2 regions of the Metabacillus sp. B2-18 genome follow, and region 1 is predicted to be linked to the other one. Evidence: a T-box and tRNA genes for the amino acid it is inferred to sense, from the RefSeq annotation. Region 1 holds a T-box; the other holds one or more tRNA genes.
The links. A T-box is a leader RNA that pairs with one kind of tRNA and senses whether it is charged. The one in region 1 lies ahead of ileS (isoleucine--tRNA ligase), so its partner is inferred to be a tRNA-Ile.
Positions count from the first base shown of each region.

Region 2: it has a tRNA-Ile gene. The T-box ahead of ileS (isoleucine--tRNA ligase) is inferred to sense a tRNA for this amino acid. The anticodon was not compared.

Region 1 is NZ_CP088245.1:1,841,261-1,846,769, reverse strand. It holds gene ileS (isoleucine--tRNA ligase) at 1-2,047, opposite strand, end outside; T-box leader at 2,159-2,391, opposite strand; gene LPC09_RS09260 (DivIVA domain-containing protein) at 2,467-2,973, opposite strand; gene LPC09_RS09255 (YlmH family RNA-binding protein) at 3,112-3,888, opposite strand; gene LPC09_RS09250 (YggT family protein) at 3,947-4,210, opposite strand; gene LPC09_RS09245 (cell division protein SepF) at 4,217-4,675, opposite strand; gene LPC09_RS09240 (YggS family pyridoxal phosphate-dependent enzyme) at 4,677-5,363, opposite strand; gene pgeF (peptidoglycan editing factor PgeF) at 5,366-5,509, opposite strand, start outside.
Region 2 is NZ_CP088245.1:3,878,620-3,884,128, reverse strand. It holds rRNA gene rrf (5S ribosomal RNA) at 33-148, shown strand; tRNA gene LPC09_RS19750 (tRNA-Val) at 154-229, shown strand; tRNA gene LPC09_RS19745 (tRNA-Thr) at 412-487, shown strand; tRNA gene LPC09_RS19740 (tRNA-Lys) at 673-748, shown strand; tRNA gene LPC09_RS19735 (tRNA-Leu) at 761-846, shown strand; tRNA gene LPC09_RS19730 (tRNA-Gly) at 884-958, shown strand; tRNA gene LPC09_RS19725 (tRNA-Leu) at 967-1,055, shown strand; tRNA gene LPC09_RS19720 (tRNA-Arg) at 1,118-1,194, shown strand; tRNA gene LPC09_RS19715 (tRNA-Pro) at 1,299-1,375, shown strand; tRNA gene LPC09_RS19710 (tRNA-Ala) at 1,399-1,474, shown strand; tRNA gene LPC09_RS19705 (tRNA-Met) at 1,628-1,704, shown strand; tRNA gene LPC09_RS19700 (tRNA-Ile) at 1,735-1,811, shown strand; tRNA gene LPC09_RS19695 (tRNA-Ser) at 1,822-1,914, shown strand; tRNA gene LPC09_RS19690 (tRNA-Met) at 2,084-2,160, shown strand; tRNA gene LPC09_RS19685 (tRNA-Asp) at 2,225-2,301, shown strand; gene LPC09_RS27415 (hypothetical protein) at 2,396-2,521, shown strand; tRNA gene LPC09_RS19680 (tRNA-Phe) at 2,680-2,755, shown strand; tRNA gene LPC09_RS19675 (tRNA-His) at 2,774-2,849, shown strand; tRNA gene LPC09_RS19670 (tRNA-Gly) at 2,855-2,928, shown strand; tRNA gene LPC09_RS19665 (tRNA-Ile) at 2,935-3,011, shown strand; tRNA gene LPC09_RS19660 (tRNA-Asn) at 3,026-3,100, shown strand; tRNA gene LPC09_RS19655 (tRNA-Ser) at 3,105-3,195, shown strand; tRNA gene LPC09_RS19650 (tRNA-Glu) at 3,212-3,283, shown strand; gene glgB (1,4-alpha-glucan branching enzyme) at 3,927-5,509, shown strand, end outside.

The DNA of each region.
Region 1 (5,509 bases):
TTACAAGCATATATCGATCTACATCTCTAAGGTTCTCTAAGCTAACCGAATCAGTTGCTGGGTTAAAATCACTTAAGTTACCTAGTAAGAAACGGAATGTATTACGAATTTTACGGTAAACCTCAGCAACTTGTTTTAAAATTGCGTCAGAAACACGAACATCTGCTTGATAATCAACTGAAGCAACCCATAGACGAAGAATATCTCCACCTAATTGGTTCATAACTTTAGCAGGTACAACAGTATTCCCTAAAGATTTACTCATTTTACGCCCTTCACCATCAAGAGCAAAACCATGACTTAGAACACCTTTATACGGAGCTTTGCCAGTCACAGCAACTGCCGTTGATAAAGAAGAGTTAAACCAACCACGATACTGGTCAGATCCTTCTAAATACAAGTCTGCAGGTCTTTGGAGATCTTCTCTTTCTAAAAGTACCGCTTGGTGGGAAGATCCTGAATCAAACCAAACATCCATAATGTCATTTTCTTTTGTAAACTTACCGTTAGGGCTTCCTTCATGTGAAAAGCCATCTGGTAAAAGGTCTTTTGCTTCGCGTTCGAACCAAATATTAGACCCATAATCACGGAATAAGTTTGAAACATGCTCAATTGTTTCATCCGTAATGATCGGCTCACCATTTTCAGCGTAAAACACAGGAATCGGTACACCCCATGCACGTTGTCGGGAAATACACCAATCTCCACGATCACGAACCATGTTGTAAAGACGAGTTTCCCCCCAAGCCGGGACCCATTTTGTATCATTAACAGCTTTTAAAAGATCTTCACGGAAATCTTTGATTGACGCAAACCATTGAGCAGTAGCACGGAATATTGTTGGCTTTTTCGTTCTCCAATCATGCGGATAAGAGTGTGTAATAAATTGAAGCTTCAATAATGCGCCCACTTCTTGAAGTTTTTCAGTGATTGGCTTATTTGCTTCATCATAGAAAAGCCCTTCAAACCCTGGTGCTTCTTTTGTCATATATCCTTTTTCATCAACTGGACATAATACATCTAGTCCATATTGCTGTCCTACAATAAAGTCATCTTCTCCATGACCTGGAGCAGTGTGAACACAACCTGTTCCTCCATCACTTGTAACATGCTCACCTAGCATAACAAGTGATTCACGGTCATAAATTGGGTGTTTTGCCGTTACACGGTCTAGTTCAATACCTTTTAATGTGCGGTCAACTTCATAACTTTCCCAACCAATAGTTGATGCAACAGATTCAACTAGTTCAGACGCAACAACATACTTTTCACCATTAGCAGCTACAACACTATATTCTAACTCTGGATGTACTGAAATTCCTAAATTTGCTGGCATTGTCCAAGGAGTTGTTGTCCAAATGATAATTTTCTCATCATGAGATAAAACGCCTTTTCCATCTTTTACAGGGAAGGCAACATAAATCGATGGAGAGCGTTTATCTTGATATTCAATTTCTGCTTCAGCGAGTGCTGATTCACTTGATGGTGACCAATATACAGGTTTTAACCCTTTATAAATATAGCCTTTTTTCGCCATCTCACCAAAAACTTTAATTTGTTGTGCTTCATATTCAGGCTTCAAAGTTACATATGGGTTTTCCCAATCCCCACGAACCCCTAAGCGTTTAAACTGCTCACGTTGACCATTAATTTGTTCCCAAGCGTAATCCTCACAAAGCTTACGAAACTCAGCAACAGACATCTCTTTTCTTTTTACTTTCTTATTTTTTGTAAGAGCTGTTTCAATTGGTAAACCATGTGTATCCCAGCCAGGAACATAAGGTGCACAATAGCCACTCATAGATTTAAAACGCACAATAAAATCCTTTAAGATTTTATTTAATGCATGCCCCATATGAATGTCTCCATTTGCATATGGAGGTCCATCATGTAAAACAAAAAGTGGACGATCTTTTGTTCGTTCTTGTACCATTTCGTAGATATTCATCTTATCCCATTTTTCTTGCATTAACGGCTCTCTGTTAGGTAGGTTTCCACGCATTGGAAACTCAGTTTTCGGCATCAGAAGGGTATCTTTGTATTCCATCACTAATTCCTCCAGTTATTTTAATAGCTCTTTTTTCATTGAATTGTTGATCAAAATAAGTAAATGTTTTAAAAATTCTATCTAATACAACACAAAAAACCTTCTCATCCCAAAAGGGACGAGAAGGTTTTCTCGCGGTACCACCCTACTAGATTAAATACACTACTTTAATCCACTCTAGTATTCGTAACGTGAATATATACGCCACAGCTTACTAATGGTAACATGTTCAGCCTGGAACTCAAGGGTGATGTTCATCTTTTATCTTTATGTCGAGCTTACACCATCCTCGATTCGCTAATATAAAGAAAATAAAAGACTACTGTCCCTATCACAGTTATATTTAGTATTTGTATTATTAGAGCAAAAACATATCTATGTTTTCGTATTATATGCGATTGAAATTAAAAAAGTCAAGTTTAACTTTTGGATTCTTCTGTTTCTCCAAAAATAGGCTCAACCTCGTATTCTAATAAATGATCCCAATCATCATTTTTAAGCAGGTCGAGCTGTGCCTCTATAAGCATTTGGAAACGGGTTCTGAATACTTTTGACTGTTTTTTTAGCTCTTCAATTTCCATAGCAATTTTTCTTGATTTAGATAAGGATTCATTAATAATTCGATCCGCGTTTTTCTCAGCCTCTTTAATAATCAGCTTTGATTCTTTCTGAGCATTCCGCTTCACTTCTTCCGCTGCTTCTTGTGCTATAATGATCGATTTATTCAACGTTTCTTCAATATTAGTAAAGTGACCGAGTTTCTCTGTTAGTTCTGTAACACGAGATTCAAGCTCTTTCTTTTCTCTGATAATCATTTCATAATCTTTGATAACCTGATCTAAAAACTCGTTAACTTCATCTTCATCATATCCACGAAACCCTTTATTAAATTCCTTATTATGGATATCTAACGGTGTTAAAGGCACGGGTGCCACCTCCAATATGTAGTGAAATAGTTAATCCTTGTCAACATTATAAATCATATTTCGACAGGTTTGTTGAAATTCCTGTTTTTTCTTAAAATAATTTTATGTTTCAATCTTTTCTAAACTATTTCGGGTCATTTATTTTTGTTTATGAATGATAACTCTAAATCGGTCTTTTTTTGTTTTTCCTTCCATTGAAACGAGTTTACTCCTTCCAAAACCTCTGACTGAGAGAGTATCCCCTTCCCGGCATTCAAATGAGACCGAGTCTACTGTTTTCCAGTTCACTTTTACGAGTCCATTTGTAATTAACGGTTGAATCTTTTGTCGTGAAATAGTATAAATAGCTGAACAAACCACATCTAGTCTAAGAGAAGATACCGTTGTTACTATTTCCTGTACATCTTCAACATGAGGAATAAGTTTTTCTACATTCATTTCTTTGAGAGTAACTTTGGCTCGGCCAATCTCATGGAAATTAGCACGCAAATAATCGGCAATTTCACTTGCACACACAAATTGAACAACTTCTTCGTAAAATCGTATATCTCCGAATTTAGATCTCTTTAGACCTAAACTCATTAAAGAACCTAATACTTGTCTATGCTGTAAAGAAACAAATTTACTTGCATAATGAATTTCAAAAAGTGTTAACTGAAAATCCTCTTCAAGTGGCTGACAATAATCCGGATAAATAAAAGCTCTTTTTCTTTCGGTATCCTGAACACCACCAGAAAACATCACCTTTATATCCAGATTTTCACCTATTACTGATGCTACAATCTCTTGCTCGCGTGGATCTAAAAAATCAGTAAGCTTTGGGCTATATTGATTTAAAACAGTATCCTTCCACTCTAAAACTTGATCAATAAATTGTTTCTCTTCATTGCGAAAATGTTGATATATATGATCCATAACCCAACTCCAATATATTTCTTTACATAAATGAAAAAGAGGGACTAATTATAGTCCCTTAGCCAATCATTCTGAAGATCGAAGCAATTCCATACTGAGCAAATCGTAGAGCTAAAATTGCAACAATCGGTGAAATATCAATCATACCAAGTGGTGGAATAAATTTTCGGAAGGGCTCTAAGTATGGTTCACAAATTTTTGCTAAAAATTGCCCAAATCCTGATTCCCTTGCCCCTGGAAACCAAGAAAGTAATATGTAAACAATTAACGCATACGAATAAAAAGTAATTAATGTAGAGAGTAAACTAAATAATATACCCATGTTTGTCTACCACCTTTGATGATCATCTTCTGTTACTAATTCAGATATGGAGCCTGAAACATCAACATTATCAGGAGTACATAAAAAAATGTTCATTCCAATTCGCTGAATATCTCCACCAATTGCGTATACCGTACCACTCAAAAAATCAACAATTCTTTTCGCCTGATCTCTTTGTATACTTTGAAGATTAACAACCACCGCACGGCGATTCTTCAAATGATCTGCAACTTCTTGAGCTTCAGCATACACTCTTGGTTCACTTAAAACAACTTTAGAGGATTTTTGAATACTTTGCAAACTCACCACATTTTGCTTTGCTGGTTGAGATGGATGTTTAGCTGCCAAGGGTTGTTGTTGCTGTTGAGTTGTTTCAAACTCTTCATCATATCCCTCATTTTCATCATATTCATATTCTTCATCTTCTAATGCAAAAAAACTTTTAAATCTATTTTTGATTGACATCTTATACACCTCCAATTTCATTTCCAACGAGAGAAGTGCCAATTCTAATAAAAGTAGCACCTTCTTCAATCGCTATTTCATAATCATTAGACATACCCATTGATAATTCCATACAAGGCGCCGATAGGAGTTGTAATGCTTGTACATCTTGCTGAAGCTGTTTTAATCGTTTAAAACAGCCTCGAATAACATCATGGTCTTCAGTTAATGGTGCCATTGTCATTAATCCAATAATAATAATGTTAGGATACTCTGATAATGCTTGAATAAATTTTAAAACATCTTCTGGTGAACAGCCATGCTTAGCTTCTTCGCCGGAAACATTAACTTGAACAAAGCATTTAATAGGTTTTTGAGCACGCTTATCAATTTCTTTTGCTAATGAAAGACGATCTAACGAATGAATATAGTCAACTTTATTGATGATATTCCTCACCTTACGTGTTTGCAATGAACCGATAAAGTGCCAAATAGGACCTTCTCCTATATTTTCTATTTTTTCAATAAGACCTTCATCTCTGTTTTCTCCTAGATGTTTAACTCCAGCATCAAGGGCTTCCTTAGCACGTTGAACACTTACATACTTTGTTACAGCAACTACATGAACTTCATCTGCATTTCTACCTATTCGTTCACATGTTTTTTCAATTGTACTACGTATATTACGGTAATTTTCCTGCACGTTCATTTCTACAGGTGAGCCTCCTCATTTATTCCAATAAAGCTTAACATCCTACCTGTTTTTCCTTTGTCACGACGATGAGAAAAAAACAGTCCACTTTCACAACTTGTACATAAATCGGATGTTATAATATTTTCATCCGGTATACCCGC
Region 2 (5,509 bases), 2.0 Mb from region 1:
ATAGATTTTGTCGCTAAAGGTCATATTATATATCTGGTAATGATGGCGAAGAGGTCACACCCGTTCCCATGCCGAACACGGAAGTTAAGCTCTTCAGCGCCGATGGTAGTTGGGGGTTTCCCCCTGTGAGAGTAGGACGTTGCCAGGTATAATGGAGGATTAGCTCAGCTGGGAGAGCACCTGCCTTACAAGCAGGGGGTCGGCGGTTCGATCCCGTCATCCTCCACCATAGTTTTTTCGCGCCAGCGAAAATAACTTACCATATGCCGGTGTAGCTCAACTGGTAGAGCACGATCGAATATGCTTCGAAGCTCCTGCTTCAGCACACAAATCGAGCTGCTACTTGAATAATCTTTCTGAGATTTGGGTGACTGGTAAGTAAGATAAAACCTTATATACATCTATACCAATGCCGGTGTAGCTCAACTGGTAGAGCAACTGACTTGTAATCAGTAGGTTGGGGGTTCAAGTCCTCTCGCCGGCACCATTTTATTTTATTAATAATATACAACTCATTATAAAATGAGCCATTAGCTCAGTTGGTAGAGCACGAACGAATATGCGTCGAAGCTTTACATCAGCACACAAATTGAGCTACAGCTTGAATAAGCTTACTGAAATTTGGGTGTCTATAACAAGAGATAAATTTAATATTATTACTCATTATGAAATGAGCCATTAGCTCAGTTGGTAGAGCATCTGACTTTTAATCAGAGGGTCGAAGGTTCGAGTCCTTCATGGCTCACCATTTACACACCTTGCGGGTGTGGCGGAATTGGCAGACGCGCTAGACTTAGGATCTAGTGTCCTTGTGACGTGGGGGTTCAAGTCCCTTCACCCGCACCAAAGTTTTTTCGCGTTAGCGAAAATAACTAACAATATTGCGGAAGTAGTTCAGTGGTAGAACACCACCTTGCCAAGGTGGGGGTCGCGGGTTCGAATCCCGTCTTCCGCTCCAAAGACAGTGCCGGGGTGGCGGAACTGGCAGACGCACAGGACTTAAAATCCTGCGGTAGGTGACTACCGTACCGGTTCGATTCCGGTCCTCGGCACCATAGTTTTTTCGCGCTAGCGAAAATAACTTACCTTAATCTTTATAGATTAATTTAGATTATTAGCGCCCGTAGCTCAATTGGATAGAGCGTTTGACTACGGATCAAAAGGTTAGGGGTTCGACTCCTCTCGGGCGCGCCAAGTATAGAAGTGAGAAATCAGAAGTCAGAAGCGAGAATAAACTTTTCGCTCTAAAGCAACAATAAAGTCTCTGACCTCCCAAATCCCACCTCTGAATTCTAGAACGGGAAGTAGCTCAGCTTGGTAGAGCACTTGGTTTGGGACCAAGGGGTCGCAGGTTCGAATCCTGTCTTCCCGACCATTAATTGATCTAAACTTTAAAATGGGGCCTTAGCTCAGCTGGGAGAGCGCCTGCTTTGCACGCAGGAGGTCAGCGGTTCGATCCCGCTAGGCTCCACCAATAATATCTTTTTTTAAAACATGGCGGTGTAGCTCAGCAGGCTAGAGCGAGCCGTAAACATCTCGAATATCATCATTGTAGGCTTGCGAGGAATGTGTCTTGACAAAGAGACATGACGAGCATGTTTTTTTACAAAGAGCGTTTGATAACTATGGCGGTGTAGCTCAGCTGGCTAGAGCGTACGGTTCATACCCGTGAGGTCGTGGGTTCGATTCCCTCCGCCGCTACCATATTAAGTTTTAGTTGCAAAGCATTTGATTGGACCTTTAGCTCAGCTGGTTAGAGCAGACGGCTCATAACCGTCCGGTCGTAGGTTCGAGTCCTACAAGGTCCACCATTTGAATTGAGGAGGAATACCCAAGTCCGGCTGAAGGGATCGGTCTTGAAAACCGACAGGGGTGTCAAAGCCCGCAGGGGTTCGAATCCCCTTTCCTCCTCCATATTTATTTTTATATTTTATCATCGCTGGGTGGAGCACGTGAATAGGCTTCATTGAGTTACATCAGCGTACCGATTGAGCAACATCTTGAATAATCTTTCTGAAATCGGGACGGTCCGTACAAGATAATAAACAAAGTTCATGTGTAATAAAATCTTTATATTTATCATCGCGGGGTGGAGCAGTCTGGTAGCTCGTCGGGCTCATAACCCGAAGGTCGCAGGTTCAAATCCTGTCCCCGCAACCAAATTTTAATATTTATGATTAAATATTATGTTAAGCTTAGTTATTTTCACTACGTGAAAAAAATTGGTCCGGTAGTTCAGTTGGTTAGAATGCCTGCCTGTCACGCAGGAGGTCGCGGGTTCGAGTCCCGTCCGGACCGCCATTTCTTTGAGAGTTAACTTATAACTTAAGTATAAAGCAAAAGGGTTTCAATAAGCGAGAAGGTCGAGGAAGCGAGTGAACGAACACCGGAGCGTATGACTATACGTGAGGATGTGAGTGAGAGAGCTGACGAAGAGATTCGAAGCTTAGTGGAAGCCGTAAACTATATTGGCTCGGTAGCTCAGTTGGTAGAGCACGTTCGAATATGCTTCTCTGAATAAACTTCAGCGTACTCATCGAGCTGCTTCTTGAATAATCCCTCTGAGATGAGGACGATTCACTAATTGAAAACCTTAAAATACTAACAAGTTATAGGAACAAATAAATAATACGTAAAGAGCAAACCTGTATCTTATTTGTTAATACTTACTAATTATATGGCTCGGTAGCTCAGTTGGTAGAGCAATGGACTGAAAATCCATGTGTCGGCGGTTCGATTCCGTCCCGAGCCACCACTTATAAAATGAAATATGGCGATTGTGGCGAAGTGGTTAACGCATCGGATTGTGGTTCCGACATTCGTGGGTTCGATTCCCATCAGTCGCCCCATTATTGCGGGTGTAGTTTAGTGGTAAAACCTCAGCCTTCCAAGCTGATGATGAGGGTTCGATTCCCTTCACCCGCTCCAAAAAATGGGCCTATAGCTCAGCTGGTTAGAGCGCACGCCTGATAAGCGTGAGGTCGATGGTTCGAGTCCATTTAGGCCCACCATAAAATGTTATTGATCCGCAGTAGCTCAGTGGTAGAGCTATCGGCTGTTAACCGATCGGTCGTAGGTTCGAGTCCTACCTGCGGAGCCAAATTGGGGAAGTACTCAAGTGGCTGAAGAGGCGCCCCTGCTAAGGGTGTAGGTCGTGTAAGCGGCGCGAGGGTTCAAATCCCTCCTTCTCCGCCAGTTTTTATATTGTTTAGGCCCGTTGGTCAAGCGGTTAAGACACCGCCCTTTCACGGCGGTAACACGGGTTCGAATCCCGTACGGGTCATTAAAAGCACTGCATTCATGCAGTGCTTTTTTATTTTCTATAAATATAGAAGTCAAATAAAAAGTAGCATTTCTTTTAAGTAAATCCTTATAAATTATAAAGATTTGCTATTTCCCTATTATTGAATGTGCTTATCTTTACAAAACATGCTTTGTTGAAAAACAATTATTCCCCTAATAAATATTATATAAAATATAATATTTATTCCTTCATCTATTAACACTCCCTAGGAAAAACATACGCATAGTTCTTCTCTTTAGCCTTTTGCTTTTTTAAAATACCTTCAAATCCTGCGGAAATTTCTTTCAACAAAATTCTACAAAAAGTCGAAAAAAATATTTTGGTTATATAACATCCTCTATGAGTAATTAGTCTCCCATTAAGTATGTAAAACGGTTTCCTTCATTAAAAATATATTATTTTCAACTCATAAATTTTTTCCTAAATCACTAGTGTTTTCTTATATTATTGTTAGTTATTCTAACAAACTGCTTTAAATTGTCTACATTTTAAAAGAATAATAATACAAAAACATTGTTGTACTCTTGTTGGTTTATGTCGGAAAAAAGAACGTTTTCATTAAAGGGAATTATTTGTAAGTCTTGAATGTTTAGCATAGATAATAAGAGGAAGGGTGAATTCTGTGATGCTCATGTGTCCATCAGACTTTGATATTCATTTATTTCATGAAGGACAGTCTTTTGAAAGCTACCGGTTCTTAGGAGCTCATATACTGGAACGAGATGGTGAGCTGGGTACTAATTTTTGTGTTTGGGCACCACATGCGAGACAGGTAAATGTAGTAGGGAACTTTAACAAATGGAACAGTCAGGAACATCAAATGGAGAAATTAAATGAGGAGGGGATATGGAGCTTATTTATTCCTAGAGTTACTGAGGGTGAGATCTATAAATATGAAATACATTCTTCAAATGGTCAAAAGCTTCTTAAGTCAGACCCTTATGCTTTTCATTCTGAGGTAAGGCCTGATACTGCATCGATTGTTTATGATTTATCCGGGTTCGAATGGTCAGATCAAAAGTGGCAAAGAAGGAAAAAGTTAAGAGAAGTGTATGATCGTCCGTTAGCTATTTATGAAGTTCACTTAGGTTCTTGGAAAATAAAAGAGGATGGTGAGCTATATAGCTATATTGAACTTGCGGAGATGCTTATTCCTTATGTATTAGAACACGGATTCACTCATATTGAACTTTTACCTATAATTGAACATCCATATGATCGATCTTGGGGATATCAAGGAACAGGGTATTATTCTGCTACAAGTCGTTTTGGATCGCCAAAAGATTTTATGGCATTTATAAATGCTTGTCATGAAGAAAATATTGGTGTCATCATTGATTGGGTTCCAGGTCATTTTTGTAAAGATGCTCATGGATTATATATGTTTGATGGGCTACCAACGTATGAGTACACAAATGAAAAAGATCGTGAAAATTATATCTGGGGTACTGCAAATTTTGATTTAGGAAAAACAGAAGTACAAAGTTTCTTAGTGTCCAATGCTTTGTTTTGGATGGAATATTTTCATATTGATGGGTTTAGGGTTGATGCAGTCGCCAACATGCTCTATTGGCCAAATTCGAATGAACTTGTTGAAAACCCTTATGCTGTTTCTTTTATTAAAAAACTTAATGAAGCAGTATTTGCAAATGATCCGAATATACTTATGATTGCTGAGGATTCAACTGATTGGCCGATGGTTACCTCTCCAACCTCGTCAGGTGGTCTTGGCTTTAACTACAAATGGAATATGGGTTGGATGAACGATATTCTTTCTTATATGGAGGCCTCTCCAGAGAATAGAAATGAACTCCACCATAAAGTTACATTCTCCTTTTTATATGCTTTTTCAGAAAACTTCATTTTACCTTTTTCTCATGACGAAGTTGTTCATGGAAAAAAATCATTATTAAATAAGATGCCGGGTGATTATTGGCAAAAATTTGCCCAATTAAGGCTTCTGTATGCATATATGTTTACACATCCTGGAAAGAAACTTCTTTTTATGGGAGGTGAATTTGGTCAGTATGATGAATGGAAGGATTTAGAGCAACTTGATTGGATGTTGGAAGAGTATGAGATGCATAACAAAATGCGTAGCTATTTTAAGCATTTGCTCTCAAACTATAACAAGCAAAAGTCATTGTTTGAAGTAGACCATTCATTTGAAGGTTTTGAGTGGATAGATGCAGATAATCGCGATCA